Regions from separate parts of the Brevundimonas sp. Root1423 genome, predicted to be linked through region 1. Evidence: riboswitches for the same ligand, from Rfam matches in the RefSeq annotation. Region 1 holds a riboswitch; the other holds the start of a gene.

Region 1 (7,323 bases):
GCCGCCGCCGTGGGGCGTCGAGAAGGTCTTGTGCAGGTTGATGTGCATGGCGTCGACGCCCAGATCGCCCGGGCGCACCCGGCCGACGATGGCGTTGAAGTTGGCGCCGTCGCAATAGAAGTACGCGCCGGCCTCATGGGTCAGCCGGCTGATCTCGAGGATGTCGCGCTCGAACAGGCCGCAGGTGTTGGGGTTGGTCACCATGATGGCCGCGACGTCGTCGCCCAGCTTGGCGGCCAGATCGGCCACGTCGACGCGGCCGTCGTCGGTCTGGGCGACCTCGACGACTGTGTAGCCGACGAAGGCGGCGGTGGCCGGGTTGGTGCCGTGGGCCGAGGTCGGCACCAGCACCTTGCGGCGCTTCTCATGCTGACCCGAAGCCTCGTGGGCGGCGCGGATGGCCATCAGGCCGCACAGCTCGCCATGGGCGCCCGCCTTGGGCGACAGTGCGACGGCGGGCATGCCGGTCAGCGTCTTGAGCCAGTGCGCCAGGGTGTCCATCAGCTCCAGCGCGCCCTGAACGGTCGACGTCGGCTGCAGCGGATGGATGTCCGAGAAGCCCGGCAGGCGGGCCATCTTCTCGTTGAGGCGCGGGTTGTGCTTCATCGTGCACGAGCCCAGCGGATAGATGGCCAGGTCGATGGCGTGGTTCTTCTGCGACAGGCGCACATAGTGGGACAAGATCGCCGAGATCGGACCCGTCCGTCTTCGGTTCCGGCAGATCCACGCCGGTCTTGCCCCAGCCGTCGCTCTCGAAAATCAGGTGCTCGTTCTGCAGCAGGCCGCGCCCGCCGGTCAGGGTCGGGTGCTTGTAGTCATGGTCCACGGCGTTGGGGGCGGTGGGGCGGCCGACAGTGTTCATGGTGCTCATCGTTCCGCTCCTCAGACCGACAGGACCTTGGCGAGCGAACCCGCCAGGATCTTGATGTCGGCGTCCATGGTCATCTCGGTCGCCGCGACCAGCAGGACGTCGTCCATGCCGGCTTCCGGAGCCAGACGGCTGTAGGGCACGCCGGCGAGGATGCGGTGGGCGGCCAGCTGCTCGACCACCTCGGCGGCGGGCTTGGGCAGGCGCACGGCGAACTCGTTGAAGAAGCGCGTGGTCAGGATCTCGACGCCCGGGATGGCCGCCAGGGCGTCACGGGTCGCCAGCGCCTTCTCGTGGTTCAACAGGGCCATCTTCCGCAGCCCCGTCTCGCCCAGCAGGCTCATGTGGATGGTGAAGGCCAGGGTGCACAGGCCCGAGTTGGTGCAGATATTCGACGTCGCCTTGTCGCGGCGGATGTGCTGCTCGCGGGTCGACAGGGTCAGGACGAAGCCGCGTTCGCCATCGGCGTCGACGGTTTCGCCGGTCAGGCGGCCGGGCATCTGGCGGACCAGCTTTTCTCGGCAGGCGAACAGGCCGACGTAGGGTCCGCCGTAGTTCAGGGCGTTGCCGATCGACTGGCCCTCGGCGGCGACGATGTCGGCTCCCATTTCGCCCGGCGATTTCAGCAGGCCCATCGATACGGCCTCGGTGACGACGACAATCAGCAGGGCGCCGGCGGCGTGGGCCGCCTCGGCGATCTTCGTCACGTCGGTGGCCGTGCCGAACACGTTCGGGGTCTGGACGACGACGCAGGCGGTGTCGGGACCGATCTGCGCGATGACATCGGCCTCGGCGTCGATTGCGGCCGGCAGGACCTCGGTCTCGACGCCGACGGCGTGGACCACGGTCTCGGTCGCGCGGACATAGTGCGGATGCACCCCGCCCGAGATGACCGCCTTGTTGCGGCGGGTGACGCGGGTGGCCATCAGCACGCCCTCGGCCATGGCGGTCGAGCCGTCATAGAGGCTGGCGTTGGCTACCGGCATGCCGGTCAGGTTCGCGACCTGGGTCTGGAACTCGTACAGATACTGCAGCGTGCCCTGGGCGATTTCCGGCTGATAGGGTGTGTAGCTGGTCAGGAACTCCGACCGCTGGATCACGTGGTCCACCGTCGCCGGGACGTGGTGCTTGTAGGCGCCGGCTCCGCAGAAGAAGGGCGCCGAGCCGGCCGACGTGTTCCGCGCGGCCATGGCGCCCAGCGCCCGCTCGACCTCCAGCTCGCCCGCCACGCGGGGCAGGTCGACGAAGCCGTCGCGATGCGCCGCCTTGGGCACGTCCACGAACAGGTCGTCTATGGATTTGGCTCCGATGGCCGCCAGCATGGCGGATCGGTCGTCGGGCGTCAGGGGGAGGTAACGCATCTCAGTCCAGTCTGGCGTTGTGGGTCATCAGCGCGCTGACGGCCCGATCGGAAAGGGAGGAGGAGGCGGCAAGTCCATCGCGCACGCCGGCGAAATCGTCGGCGCTGCGGTTCTGGCTCATCTTGAGGGCGCCGCGGATATCGTCGATCTCGATCCGCAGGCCGACGAGGGCATGCTGCAGCTTTTCGATATAGGGCTCCGGCGCATCGTCGACCGCCCACGGCTCTGACCGGTCGCGCTCAAGCGCCTCGGTCAGGCGTTCGAAATAGGGGCGCACCCGGGCGGGGTCGCTCTCGACGCAGGCCCGGCCGCGCGCCTCAACCCGGGCATAGTTCCAGGTCGGAACCGTTCGTCCGTGGACCTGCTTGGACGGATACATCGATGGCGAGACATAGGCGTCGGGGCCGGTGAAGATGGCCAGCACCTCCGCGCCTTCCGTCAGCGCCTGCCAGAAAGGATTGGCGCGCGCGACATGGCCGACAAGGGCCGTGATCCGGCCGTCAGCGCCATGCTCGGCCAAAAGCGGAGCGTGGGCGGCCAGCAGGCGGCCTTCGGCGTGGACGACAAGGCTCGCCAGCGGGCTGGCGCCGATCAGCGCAGCCAGCTGTGCGGGGTCATCCTCGACGAAGGCGCCGGGCCGATACATCAGAGGGTGGCGAGGAAGGCGTCGTAGGCGGCGCGGTCCATCAGGCCGTCGGTCGAGGCGTCGGACACCTTGATCTTCGCGAACCAGCCTTCGCCTTCGGGATCGGCGTTGACGGTTTCCGGGGCGGAGGCGAGGGCGGCGTTGCCCTCGATCACCTCGCCCGAGACCGGGGCGTAGACGTCCGAAGCCGCCTTGACGCTCTCGACGACGGCGAAGCTGTCGCCCTTCGAGACAGTCTTGCCGGCGTCCGGCGTCTCGACGAACACCACGTCGCCCAGGGCGTCAGCGGCGTGCTTGGAAATTCCGACGGTGGCGACGTCGCCATCGAAGCGAACCCACTCATGATCCTTGGAGAAATGCATCGGTCCGATCCTCAGGCTTTCGGTTTGCGATAGTAGCGTTGGGCGACGAAGGGGGTGGCGACGACCTCGGCCGCGGCGGGCTTGCCGCGCACGATGACCTTCAGATCGGTCCCCAGCTCGGCGAACTTCGGCGGGACATAGCCCATGGCGATATTGCGGCCCAGCGTCGGCGAGGGTCCGCCCGAGGTGATCGCGCCGATGACGTTTCCGTTCATGTCGGCGATCTCGGCGCCTTCACGGGCCGGGGCGCCTTCCTTGACGCTCAGGCCGATGCGGACGCGGTCCGGGCCGTCGGCCAGTTCCTTCAGGATGCGGTCGGCGCCGTTGAAGTCCGCGCGCTCCTTGCGCGACTTGGACAGGGCGAAGGTCAGGGCGCCTTCGACCGGGCTGGTCGAGGCGTCGATGTCGTGTCCGTGCAGCGGCAGGCCGGCCTCGAGGCGCAGGCTGTCGCGGGCGCCCAGACCGATCGGCTTGACGCGGGCGTCCTTCAGGATCTCGTTCCAGACGCGCTCGGCCTGATCGGCAGGCACGGAAATCTCGTAGCCGTCCTCGCCCGTGTAGCCCGAGCGGGAGATGAAGCAGTCGCAGCCGAACAGCATCAGCCGGGCGCATTCCATGAAGCCCATCTCGGCCAGCAGAGGCTCGTGGGCGGCCATGACCTCGGCGGCCTCGGGGCCCTGGATTGCGATCAGCGCGCGGTCGTCGAGGACCTTCAGCGTCGCATCGCCCTGCAGATTGGCCTGCAGGAAGGCGAAGTCGGCGTCCTTGTTGCCGGCGTTGACCACGACATAGAGGCCGTCGTGGTCGGGCTTGCCGGCCATCAGGTCGTCCATGATGCCGCCCTCGGCGTTCAGCAGCAGGCTGTATTTCTGCTTGCCGGCCTTCAGGATCGCATAGTCGCCGGGGACGAAGCGTTCGAACTGGGCGACGGCGTCCTCGCCGGTGATCTTGCACTGGCCCATGTGCGAGACGTCGAACAGGCCCGCGTGTTCGCGGGTCCAGCGGTGCTCGGCCAGCACGCCCTCGTACTGCACCGGCATGTCATAGCCGCCGAAGCCCACCATGCGGGCGCCCGCCGCGCGGTGTGCGGCGTTGAGGGGCGTGGTCTTCAGGGCTTCGTCGGTCATCTGAACTCTCGCGGTCGCGTGTTGAGGCGGAAGCTCCGCCGTCCTCGCGCCCCCGCTGTCCTGAAGCCTGAGAGATTCCGACGTCCTCAATGAGGTCGCCTTGCTCCGTCGGCGCGCTCCGAAGAGCGACTTTCCAGCGTCCGAATGTCCTCGCGGTCCGTTTGCCTGAGCGTTTCCGGGGCGGTTGCGCCTTCGGCTCCGAAGCCTCCGAAAAGGCCCCGATCTCTCCCGCGAGAGCGAGCGGACCTAGGCCCCGACTCCGGCGCGAAGTCAAGCGGAACGGGCGGCCCACGCCTCCACTTCGGCGATCCGGGCGGCCTTGTCAGCGTCGCTGAGGAAGGACCCTTCGAAGCTGTTGCGGGCCAAGAGCGTGATCTGGTCCCTCGTCAGGCCCACGGCCTCGGCCAGCTGGCGATAGTTCTCATTCACATAGCCGCCGAAATAGGCCGGATCGTCCGAGTTCAGGGTCACGTGCAGGCCGCGACGAAGCATCTCCGGCACGGGATGGTCCTTCAGATCCTTCACCACGCAGAGCTTGAGGTTGGACAACGGGCAGACCGTCAACGTCATCCGTTCGTCAGCCAGCCGCTCGACCAGACGCGGGTCCTCCATCGAGCGGTTGCCGTGGTCCATACGATCGATTTGCAGCAGGTCCAGCGCCTCCCAGACATAGGCCGGCGGACCTTCCTCGCCGGCATGGGCGCAGAGCTTAAGGCCGAGGTCGCGGGCGGCGGCGAAGACGCGTTTGAACTTGGACGGCGGATGGCCGACCTCGGACGAATCCAGTCCCACTCCGATGAAGTGGTGCAGATACGGCTTCGCCGCCTCCAGAGTGGCGAAGGCCTCGTCCTCGGTCAGATGCCGCAGGAAGCTGAGGATCAGTCCGGAGGTGACGCCCAACTCGGCCTTCGCCCGGTCCATGCCCGCGATCAGACCCTCGACCACGACCTCGAACGGGACGCCGCGATCGGTGTGGGTCTGGGGGTCGAAGAAAATTTCGGCGTGCCGGACGTTGTCGGCCGCGGCGCGCTGGAAATAGGCGAAGGCCAGGTCCTCGAAGTCGCGCCGCGTCAGCAGCACGTTCGCACCGGCGTAATAGATGTCGAGGAAGTCCTGCAGGTTCGAAAAGTCATAGGCGGCGCGCACCGCCTCGACGCTGTCGAACGGAATGGCCACGCCGTTCCGCTGGGCCAGTTCGAACATCAGTTCGGGCTCGAGGCTGCCCTCGATGTGAAGATGCAGTTCGGCCTTGGGCAGGCCGGCGATATAGGCGTCGAGCGACATGGGCGGCTCCGGTGAGGCGCCCAGTCTAACCTACATCCGCTCCGGCGTGTCGATGCCCAGCAGGCGAAGCGCCGTCTCCAGCTGGTCCAGCGCCGCCTTCGACAGCGCCAGCCGCGAACCCCGCGTCGCCTCCTCCGGCGCGATCAACACCGGGCAGGCGGCGTAGAATTTCGAGAACGACTGCGCCAGCCGGTAGGCGTGCTCGGCCATGACATGCGGCATCCGCTTGTCGTAGGCTTCGGCGACCGCCTGCGAGAAGGCGTCCAGAGTCAGGGCCAGATCGCGCTCGGCCGGTTCGGCGATGACGATGGGCCCCGGCGCCGCGCCCTGGTCCGCGCCCTTGCGCAGCAGGGATTTGATGCGCACGGCCTGGTACAGCAGATAGGGGCCGGTCTTGCCCTCGAAGCTCATGAAGCGGTCAAGGTCGAAGACGTAGCTCGTCGTCCGGCTGTTCGAGAGGTCGGCGAATTTCAGGGCGGCGACGGCCACCTTGTGGGCGATGGCCTCGAACTCGGCCTCGCTGAGGTCCTCGCCCAGATGCGCCTCGTGCAGCCGGTCGCGCGCCTTCTCCACCGCCATCGTGATCAGGTCGTGCAGCTTCAGAACGCCGCCCGCCCGGGTCTTGAAGGGCTTGCCGTCGGGGCCGTTCATGGTGCCGAAGCCGAGGTGGTCCAGCGATCCTTCGGCCGCGTAGCCTGCCAGATAGGCCGCGCGGAACACCTGTTCGAAATGCTCGGCCTGCCGCTCGTCGACGACGTACAGGATCAGGTCCGGGTCGATGGCCTTGCGGCGGTCCAGGATCGTGGCCAGGTCGGTCGTGCCGTACATGGCCGAGCCTTCCGAGCTGATGACCAGCAGCGGCGGCGGGCTGGGGGCCTCGATCACCGAGCCGTCGGCCAGCTTCTTCTTGCGGGTCTCGCCGGGGCGGGCGACGTGGACCACCCGGGCGCCGTCGTCCTCGACCAGCAGGCCAGTCTTCTCGAGGTGGGCGATCATCTCGGCCATGACCGGGTCGGCGTCGCTCTCGCCGTTCCACAGGTCGAAGGTCACGCCCAGGGCGCCGAACTCACGTTCCAGCGCGGTGCGGCTGACGGCGACGAAATGGGCCCATAGCGCGCGATAACCGGGGCGTCCGCCCTGCAGTTCGGCCGTCGCCTTGCGGGCGCGGTCGCGGAAGCCGGCGTCTTCCTTGGCCATGGCGGCGGCGGCGGGATAGAGCCGCTCCAGATCCTCAAGCGAGACCGGGCTTTCGGCCGGGAAGGGGCCATCGCCCTCGGCGAGGAAACCGTCGGCCTTGCCCTCATCGCCCACGGCGACGATCAGCAGCCCCATCTGGAATCCCCAGTCGCCGAAATGGGCGTCGCCCCAGACGGTGTCGCCGCGGAAGCGGAACAGCCGCTTCAGACTCTCGCCGATGATGGACGAGCGCAGGTGGCCGACGTGCATCGGCTTGGCCACGTTCGGGCCGGCGAAATCGATGACCACCTTGCGTGGCGCGGTGACCGTCGAGGCGCCGGAATGATCGGCGTCGGCGGCGACCTCGGCGGCCCGCGCCGACAGGGCGGCGTCGGCCAGCTTGAGATTGATAAAGCCCGGTCCCGCGACCTCGACCGAGGACAGGCGCGTATCGCCGGCCAGCCGTTCGGCGACCCGGGTCGCCAGTTCACGCGGATTG
Region 2 (7,323 bases), on a different contig from region 1:
GTGGATGGTGAAGGCCAGGGTGCACAGGCCCGAGTTGGTGCAGATGTTCGACGTCGCCTTGTCGCGGCGGATGTGCTGCTCGCGGGTCGACAGGGTCAGGACGAAGCCGCGCTTGCCGTCGGCGTCGACCGTCTCGCCGGTCAGGCGCCCCGGCATCTGGCGGACCAGCTTTTCCCGGCAGGCGAACAGGCCGACGTAGGGTCCGCCGAAATTCAGGGCGTTGCCGATCGACTGGCCCTCGGCGGCGACGATGTCGGCCCCCATTTCGCCCGGCGACTTGAGCAGGCCCATGGACACGGCCTCGGTGACCACCACGATCAGCAGAGCCCCGGCGGCGTGGGCCGCCTCGGCGATCTTGGTGACGTCCGTCGCCGTGCCGAACACGTTCGGGGTCTGGACCACGACGCAGGCGGTGTCCGGCCCGATCTGGGCGATCACCTCCGCCTCGGCGTCGACGGCGGCGGGCAGAACCTGGGTTTCGACCCCGACGGCGTGCACCACCGTCTCGGTCGCCCGGACATAGTGCGGATGCACCCCGCCCGAGATCACCGCCTTGTTGCGGCGGGTCACGCGGGTGGCCATCAGCACGCCCTCGGCCATGGCGGTCGAGCCGTCATAGAGGCTGGCGTTGGCCACCGGCATGCCGGTCAGGTTCGCGACCTGGGTCTGGAATTCGTAGAGATACTGCAGCGTGCCCTGGGCGATTTCCGGCTGGTAGGGCGTGTAGCTGGTCAGGAACTCCGACCGCTGGATCACATGGTCCACCGTCGCCGGGACGTGGTGCTTGTAGGCCCCCGCCCCGCAGAAGAAGGGCACGGAGCCGGCCGAGGCGTTCTTGGCCGCCATGGCTCCCAGCGCCCGCTCGACCTCCAGCTCGCCCGCCACGCGCGGCAGGTCGACGAAGCCGTCGCGACGCGCCGCTTCAGGCACGTCCACGAACAGGTCGTCGATGGATTTCGCGCCGATGGCCGCCAGCATGGCGGAGCGGTCGTCGGGCGTCAGCGGGAGGTAGCGCATGGCGGGGAGATCCGTGCGTGAAAGGGCTTAGAGGGTGGCCAGGAAGGCGTCGTAGGCGGCGCGGTCCATCAGGCCGTCGGTCGAGGTGTCCGACACCTTGATCTTCGCGAACCAGCCTTCGCCTTCGGGATCGGCGTTGACCGTTTCCGGGGCGGAGGCGAGGGCGGCGTTGCCTTCGATCACTTCGCCCGAGACGGGGGCGTAGACGTCCGAAGCCGCCTTGACGCTCTCGACGACGGCGAAGCTGTCGCCCTTCGAGACCGACTTGCCGGCCTCCGGCGTCTCGACGAACACCACGTCGCCCAGGGCGTCAGCGGCGTGCTTGGAGATTCCGACGGTGGCGATGTCGCCGTCGAAGCGAACCCACTCGTGATCCTTGGAGAAATGCATCGATCCGATCCTCAGGCTTTCGGTTTGCGATAGTAGCGTTGGGCGACGAAGGGCATGGCGACGACCTCGGCCGCGGCGGGCTTGCCGCGCACCAGGACCTTCAGGTCCGTGCCCAGTTCGGCGAACTGCGGCGGGACATAGCCCATGGCGATGTTGCGGCCCAGCGTCGGCGAGGGGCCGCCCGAAGTGACCGTGCCGATGACCTTGCCGTCCATGTCGGCGATCTCGGCGCCTTCGCGGGCCGGGGCGCCTTCCTTGACGCTCAGGCCGACACGGATCCGCGACGGGCCGTCGGCCAGTTCCTTCAGGATGCGGTCGGCGCCGTTGAAGTCCGCACGCTCCTTGCGCGACTTCGACAGGGCGAAGGTCAGGGCGCCCTCGACCGGGCTGGTCGAGGCGTCGATGTCGTGGCCGTGCAGCGGCAGGCCGGCCTCGAGGCGCAGGCTGTCGCGGGCGCCCAGGCCGATCGGCTTGACCCGGGCGTCCTTCAGGATCGTGTTCCAGACGCGCTCGGCCTGATCCGCCGGAACGGAAATCTCGTAGCCGTCCTCGCCGGTATAGCCCGACCGCGAAACGAAGCAGTCGCAGCCGAACAGCATCAGCCGGGCGCAGTCCATGAAGCCCATCTCGGCCAGCAGCGGCTCATGCGCGGCCATGACCTCGGCGGCCTCGGGCCCCTGGACGGCCAGCAGGGCGCGATCGTCGAGGATTTTCAGCGTCGCGTCGCCCTGCAGATTGGCTTTCAGGAAGGTGAAGTCGGCGTCCTTGTTGCCGGCGTTGACCACGACATAGAGGCCGTCATGATCTGGCTTGCCGGCCATCAGGTCGTCCATGACGCCGCCCTCGGCGTTCAGCAGCAGGCTGTATTTCTGCCGGCCCGCCTTGAGGACCGCATAGTCCCCGGGCACGAACCGTTCGAACTGGGCGATCGCGTCCTCGCCGGTGATCCTGCACTGGCCCATGTGCGAGACGTCGAACAGGCCGGCGTGCTCCCGGGTCCAGCGGTGCTCGGCCAGCACGCCCTCGTACTGCACCGGCATGTCATAGCCGCCGAAGCCCACCATGCGGGCGCCGAGCGCGCGGTGCGCGGCGTTGAGGGGCGTGGTCTTCAGGGGTTGGTCGGTCATGTTCAGGCTCCACGGTCGCGTCTTGGGGCGGAAAGCTCCGCCGTCCTCGCGCCCCCGCTGTCCTGAAGCCTGAGAGATTCCGGCCGCCAGAACCCTGACCAGCCTTGCTCCGTCGGCGCGCTCCGGAGAGCGACTTTCCAGCGTCCGTACGTCCTCGCGGTCCGTTTGCCTGAGCGTTTCCGGGGCGGTTGCGCCTTCGGCTCCGGAGCCCCCGAAAGGGCTCCGATCTCTCCCGCGAGAGCGCCGCGACCTAGGCCCCGACTCCGGGTCGGTGTCAAGCGGGACGGGCGGCGTATGCCTCGACTTCGGCGATCCGCGCGGCCTTTCCGGCCTCGTCCAGGAACGAGCCCTCGAAGCTGTTGCGCGCCAGCAGGGTGACCTGCTCCCGCGTCAGCCCCACGGCCCGCGCCAGCTGGCGATAGTTCTCGTTCACATAACCTCCGAAATAGGCCGGATCGTCGGAGTTCAGGGTGACGTGCAGACCACGCCGCAGCATTTCGGGTACGGGGTGGTCCCTGAGGTCCTTCACCACGCAGAGCTTGAGGTTCGACAGCGGGCAGACCGTCAGCGTCATCCGTTCGTCGGCCAGCCGCTCGACCAGACGCGAATCTTCCATCGAGCGGTTGCCGTGGTCCATCCGGTCGATGTGCAGCAGGTCCAGCGCCTCCCGGACATAGGCCGGCGGACCTTCCTCGCCGGCGTGGGCGCAGAGCTTGAGGCCCAGCGCGCGGGCGGCGGCGAAGACGCGTTCGAATTTCGAGGGCGGGTGTCCCACCTCTGATGAATCCAGCCCCACCCCGACGAAGTGACGCAGATACGGCTTCGCCGCCTCGAGCGTGGCGAAGGCTTCCTCCTCCGACAGGTGCCGCAGGAAACTGAGAATCAGGCCCGAGGTCACGCCCAGTTCGGCGCGGGCCCGGTCCATGCCGGCGATCAACCCCTCGACGACGACCCCGAAGGGCACGCCCCGGTCGGTATGGGTCTGGGGGTCGAAGAAAATCTCGGCGTGCCGCACGTTGTCCGCCGCCGCGCGCCCGAAATAGGCGAACGCCAGATCCTCGAAGTCGCGCCGCGTCAGCAGCACGTTCGCCCCGGCGTAGTAGATGTCGAGGAAGTCCTGCAGGTTGGAAAAGGCGTAGGCGGCGCGCACAGCCTCTACGCTGTCGAACGGAATGGTCACGCCGTTCCGCTGCGCCAGCTCGAACATCAGCTCGGGCTCGAGGCTGCCTTCGATATGGAGATGAAGCTCCGCCTTCGGCAGGCCGGCGATATAGGCGTCGAGCGACATGGGCGGCTCCGGAAACGAGCCGCCAGTCTAGCCTACATCCGCTCCGGCGTCTCGATGCCCAACAGGCGCAAGGCCGTCTCCAGCTGGTCCAGAGCGGCCTTCGACAGCGCCAGTCGCGAACCTCGGGTCGCCTCATCCGGCGCGATCAGCACCGGGCAGGCGGCGTAGAATTTGGAGAACGACTGCGCCAGCCGGTAGGCATGCTCGGCCACGACGTGGGGCATGCGCTTCTCATAGGCTTCGGCGACCGCCTGCGAGAAGGCGTCCAGCGTCAGGGCCAGGTCGCGTTCGGCCGGTTCGGCGATGACGATGGGCCCGGGCGTCGCGCCCTGTTCGGCGGCCTTGCGCAGCAGGGATTTGATCCGCACCGCCTGATACAGAAGATACGGTCCGGTCTTGCCCTCGAAGCTCATGAAGCGGTCGAGGTCGAAGACGTAGCTGGTGGTCCGGCTGTTCGACAGGTCGGCGAATTTCAGCGCCGCGACCGCCACCTTGTGGGCGGTGGCCTCGAACTCGGCCTCGGTCAGATCTTCGCCCAGATGCGCCTCGTGCAGTCGGTCGCGCGCCTTCTCCACCGCCATGGTGATCAGGTCGTGCAGCTTCAGCACCCCGCCCGCGCGGGTCTTGAACGGCTTGCCGTCCTGCCCGTTCATGGTGCCGAAGCCGAGGTGGTCCAGCGAACCCTCGGCGGCGTAACCCGCGAGATACGCCGCGCGGAACACCTGTTCGAAATGCTCCGACTGGCGCTCGTCGACGACGTAGAGAATCAGGTCGGGGTCGATGGCCTTGCGTCGGTCGAGGATCGTGGCGAGGTCGGTCGTGCCGTACATGGCCGAACCCTCTGACGAGATGACCAGCAGCGGCGGCGGGCTGGGCGCCTCGATAACGGAGCCGTCGGCCAGCTTGCGTTTGCGGGTTTCTCCGGGCCTGGCCACGTGCACCACCCGGGCGCCGTCGTCCTCGACCAGCAGGCCGGTCTTCTCGAGGTGGGCGATCATCTCGGCCATCACGGGATCGGCGTCGCTCTCGCCGTTCCACAGGTCGAAGGTCACGCCCAGGGCGCCGAACTCACGCTCCAGCGCCGTGCGGCTGACGGCGACGAAATGGGCCCACAGCGCCCGGTAGCCCGGGCGACCGCCCTGCAGCTCCGCCGTCGCCTTGCGGGCGCGGTCGCGGAAGCCGGCGTCTTCTTTGGCCATGGCCGCGGCGGCCGGATAGAGGCGTTCGAGGTCTTCCAGCGAGACCGGGCTCTGCGCCGGGAAGGGACCGTCACCCTCGGCGAGGAAGCCGTCGGCCTTGCCCTCGTCGCCGACGGCGACGATCAGCAGGCCCATCTGGAAGCCCCAGTCGCCGAAATGGGCGTCGCCCCAGACCGTGTCGCCGCGGAAGCGGAAGATGCGTTTCAGGCTCTCGCCGATGATCGACGAGCGCAAATGGCCGACGTGCATCGGCTTGGCCACGTTCGGGCCGCCGAAGTCGATGATGACCTTGCGCGCCGTGGCGACCGTTGAAGCGCCCGAATGTCCGGCGTCGGCGGCCACTTCGGCGGCCCGGGCCGACAGGGCGGAGTCCGCCAGTTTGAGATTGATGAAGCCTGGTCCCGCCACCTCGACCGAGGACAGGCGCGGATCACCCGCCAGCCGCTCGGCGACCCGGGCCGCAAGCTCGCGCGGATTGGCTTTCAGCGCCCTGGCGGCGGCCAGCGCCCCGTTCGACTGGAAATCCGCCAGGTCGGGGCGATCCGAGGTCGTGACGCGTCCCAGCGAGGGGTCCACGCCTTCGGCGGCGAAGGCGGCCCCGACCGCTTCGCCCAGGACAGTTCTGAGGTCGGTCATTTACTGGGCCGGGGGAGGCGTGGCGGCCGGCGTGCCCGCATTGACGCGGAACCGGCTGCCCGAGCGGTTGAACTCGGCCATCTGCGGCGTGACGTCGAAGCCGACCAGGATTTCGAAATGGTCGCCGCTGGTGGTGGCGCTGGCGCGCGGGATGACGATGGTCTGGTCCTGGGTGACCGTCGCCGTTTGTTCGCCGTCGAAATTCACGGGCAGGTCGAAATATTCCTTGGCCAGGATCGCCCGGTTCCGTTCGGTCACCGCGATCCAGTAGCGATAGGTGCGGGCGTCGCCCTGGGCCTGGGGCCCGCGACCGAGGTTGAACAGGATGCGGGTCTGCACGGTGATGGGCTGGTCGTCCTGGTAGCCGCAGTCCGACACCAGACCCTCGATCTCGCCGGTGAAGCCGACGTTGGCGGCCGCAACCCGGTCGCCGGTCAGTTCGACATAGCGGGCGGCGTCGTACAGCACCTTAACATAGGGGCAGGGGCCGGCGGCGGCGCTGCGGCGCAGGGGCGCGATGCGGGGGCGGCGCGGGGTGTTGGGGTCGGCCTGCTCGCCGGCCTGCGGTTCCTGGCCGGGACGCTGGCGGCCGGTGCGATCCTGCTGCTGCTGCCCGGAGCCGTACTGGGCGCTGGCGACCGTCGGGACGGTCACGACCGCGATCGCGGCGGCGGCGAGGGCCGAGGCCAGGGAAACCTTGAGGACGCGACGCATGAAAGTGTTCCGGAAACGAGGAGGTGCGGCGACAGCCCGACGCCGGCGGCACGCTCGCCGCTGATAGCGGCTAAACCGAGGCGCGGCAAACCCGCGCGCGCGGAAACCACGGTGGCGGGAAGGGGTTCGAACGACTAGGTTCCGGCGATGACCGTTCACGCCCCCATCCACCCGACCGGCAAGCGCGCCCTGACCGTGCGCCTGGCCACGCCGCGCGGCTTCTGTGCGGGCGTCGACCGGGCCATCCAGATCGTCGAGCGGGCGATCGGGAAATATGGCGCCCCCGTCTATGTGCGGCACGAGATCGTGCACAATCGCCACGTGGTCGAGCGGCTCAAGGCCATGGGCGCCGTCTTCGTCAAGGAACTGGACGACTGTCCCGACGACCGTCCGGTGGTGTTCTCGGCCCACGGCGTGCCCAAGTCGGTGCCCGCCACGGCGCGGGCCCGCGAGATGCTGTATCTCGACGCGACCTGCCCCCTGGTCTCCAAGGTCCATGTCGAGGCCGAGCGCCATCACGCGGCCGGGCGGCACATCATCCTGATCGGCCACGCGGGCCACCCCGAGGTCGTCGGCACCATGGGACAACTTCCGGCCGACGCCATCAGTCTGGTCGAGACGACCGCCGATGCCGAGGCCTTCCAGCGTCCGGGCGACGCGCCCCTGGCCTACGCCACCCAGACGACCCTGTCGGTCGACGACACCAGCGAAATCCTGTCGGTGCTGAAGCGCCGTTTCCCCGAACTGCCGGACCCGCACAAGGAAGACATCTGCTACGCCACAACCAACCGCCAGGAGGCGGTCAAGCGGCTGGGCGCGGGCTGCGATCTGGTGCTGGTGATCGGGTCCGCCAACTCGTCCAACTCGGTGCGCCTGGTCGAAGTGGCCTTGCGCGCGGGAGCCCGCGACGCCCGTCTGGTCGATGACGCGGCGCAGGTTGACTGGTCCTGGC

Evidence for each region. A riboswitch is a leader RNA that binds a small molecule or an ion and turns the genes downstream of it on or off. The one in region 1 is predicted to bind glycine.
Region 2: linked by a shared signal. The riboswitch ahead of gcvT (glycine cleavage system aminomethyltransferase GcvT) and the one ahead of gcvT (glycine cleavage system aminomethyltransferase GcvT) in region 1 are both predicted to bind glycine.

The regions. Positions count from the first base shown of each region.
Region 1 is NZ_LMFL01000034.1:14,552-21,874, reverse strand. Features, by position in the region: partial or broken gene gcvPB (aminomethyl-transferring glycine dehydrogenase subunit GcvPB) at 1-871, opposite strand, end outside; gene gcvPA (aminomethyl-transferring glycine dehydrogenase subunit GcvPA) at 883-2,229, opposite strand; gene ASD25_RS18535 (FMN-binding negative transcriptional regulator) at 2,231-2,875, opposite strand; gene gcvH (glycine cleavage system protein GcvH) at 2,875-3,237, opposite strand; gene gcvT (glycine cleavage system aminomethyltransferase GcvT) at 3,249-4,364, opposite strand; glycine riboswitch at 4,418-4,503, opposite strand; glycine riboswitch at 4,508-4,605, opposite strand; gene ASD25_RS18520 (adenosine deaminase) at 4,635-5,648, opposite strand; gene argS (arginine--tRNA ligase) at 5,679-7,323, opposite strand, start outside.
Region 2 is NZ_LMFL01000038.1:5,985-13,307, forward strand. Features, by position in the region: gene gcvPA (aminomethyl-transferring glycine dehydrogenase subunit GcvPA) at 1-1,017, opposite strand, end outside; gene gcvH (glycine cleavage system protein GcvH) at 1,045-1,407, opposite strand; gene gcvT (glycine cleavage system aminomethyltransferase GcvT) at 1,419-2,534, opposite strand; glycine riboswitch at 2,682-2,779, opposite strand; gene ASD25_RS20510 (adenosine deaminase) at 2,809-3,822, opposite strand; gene argS (arginine--tRNA ligase) at 3,855-5,657, opposite strand; gene ASD25_RS20520 (hypothetical protein) at 5,658-6,371, opposite strand; gene ispH (4-hydroxy-3-methylbut-2-enyl diphosphate reductase) at 6,519-7,323, shown strand, end outside.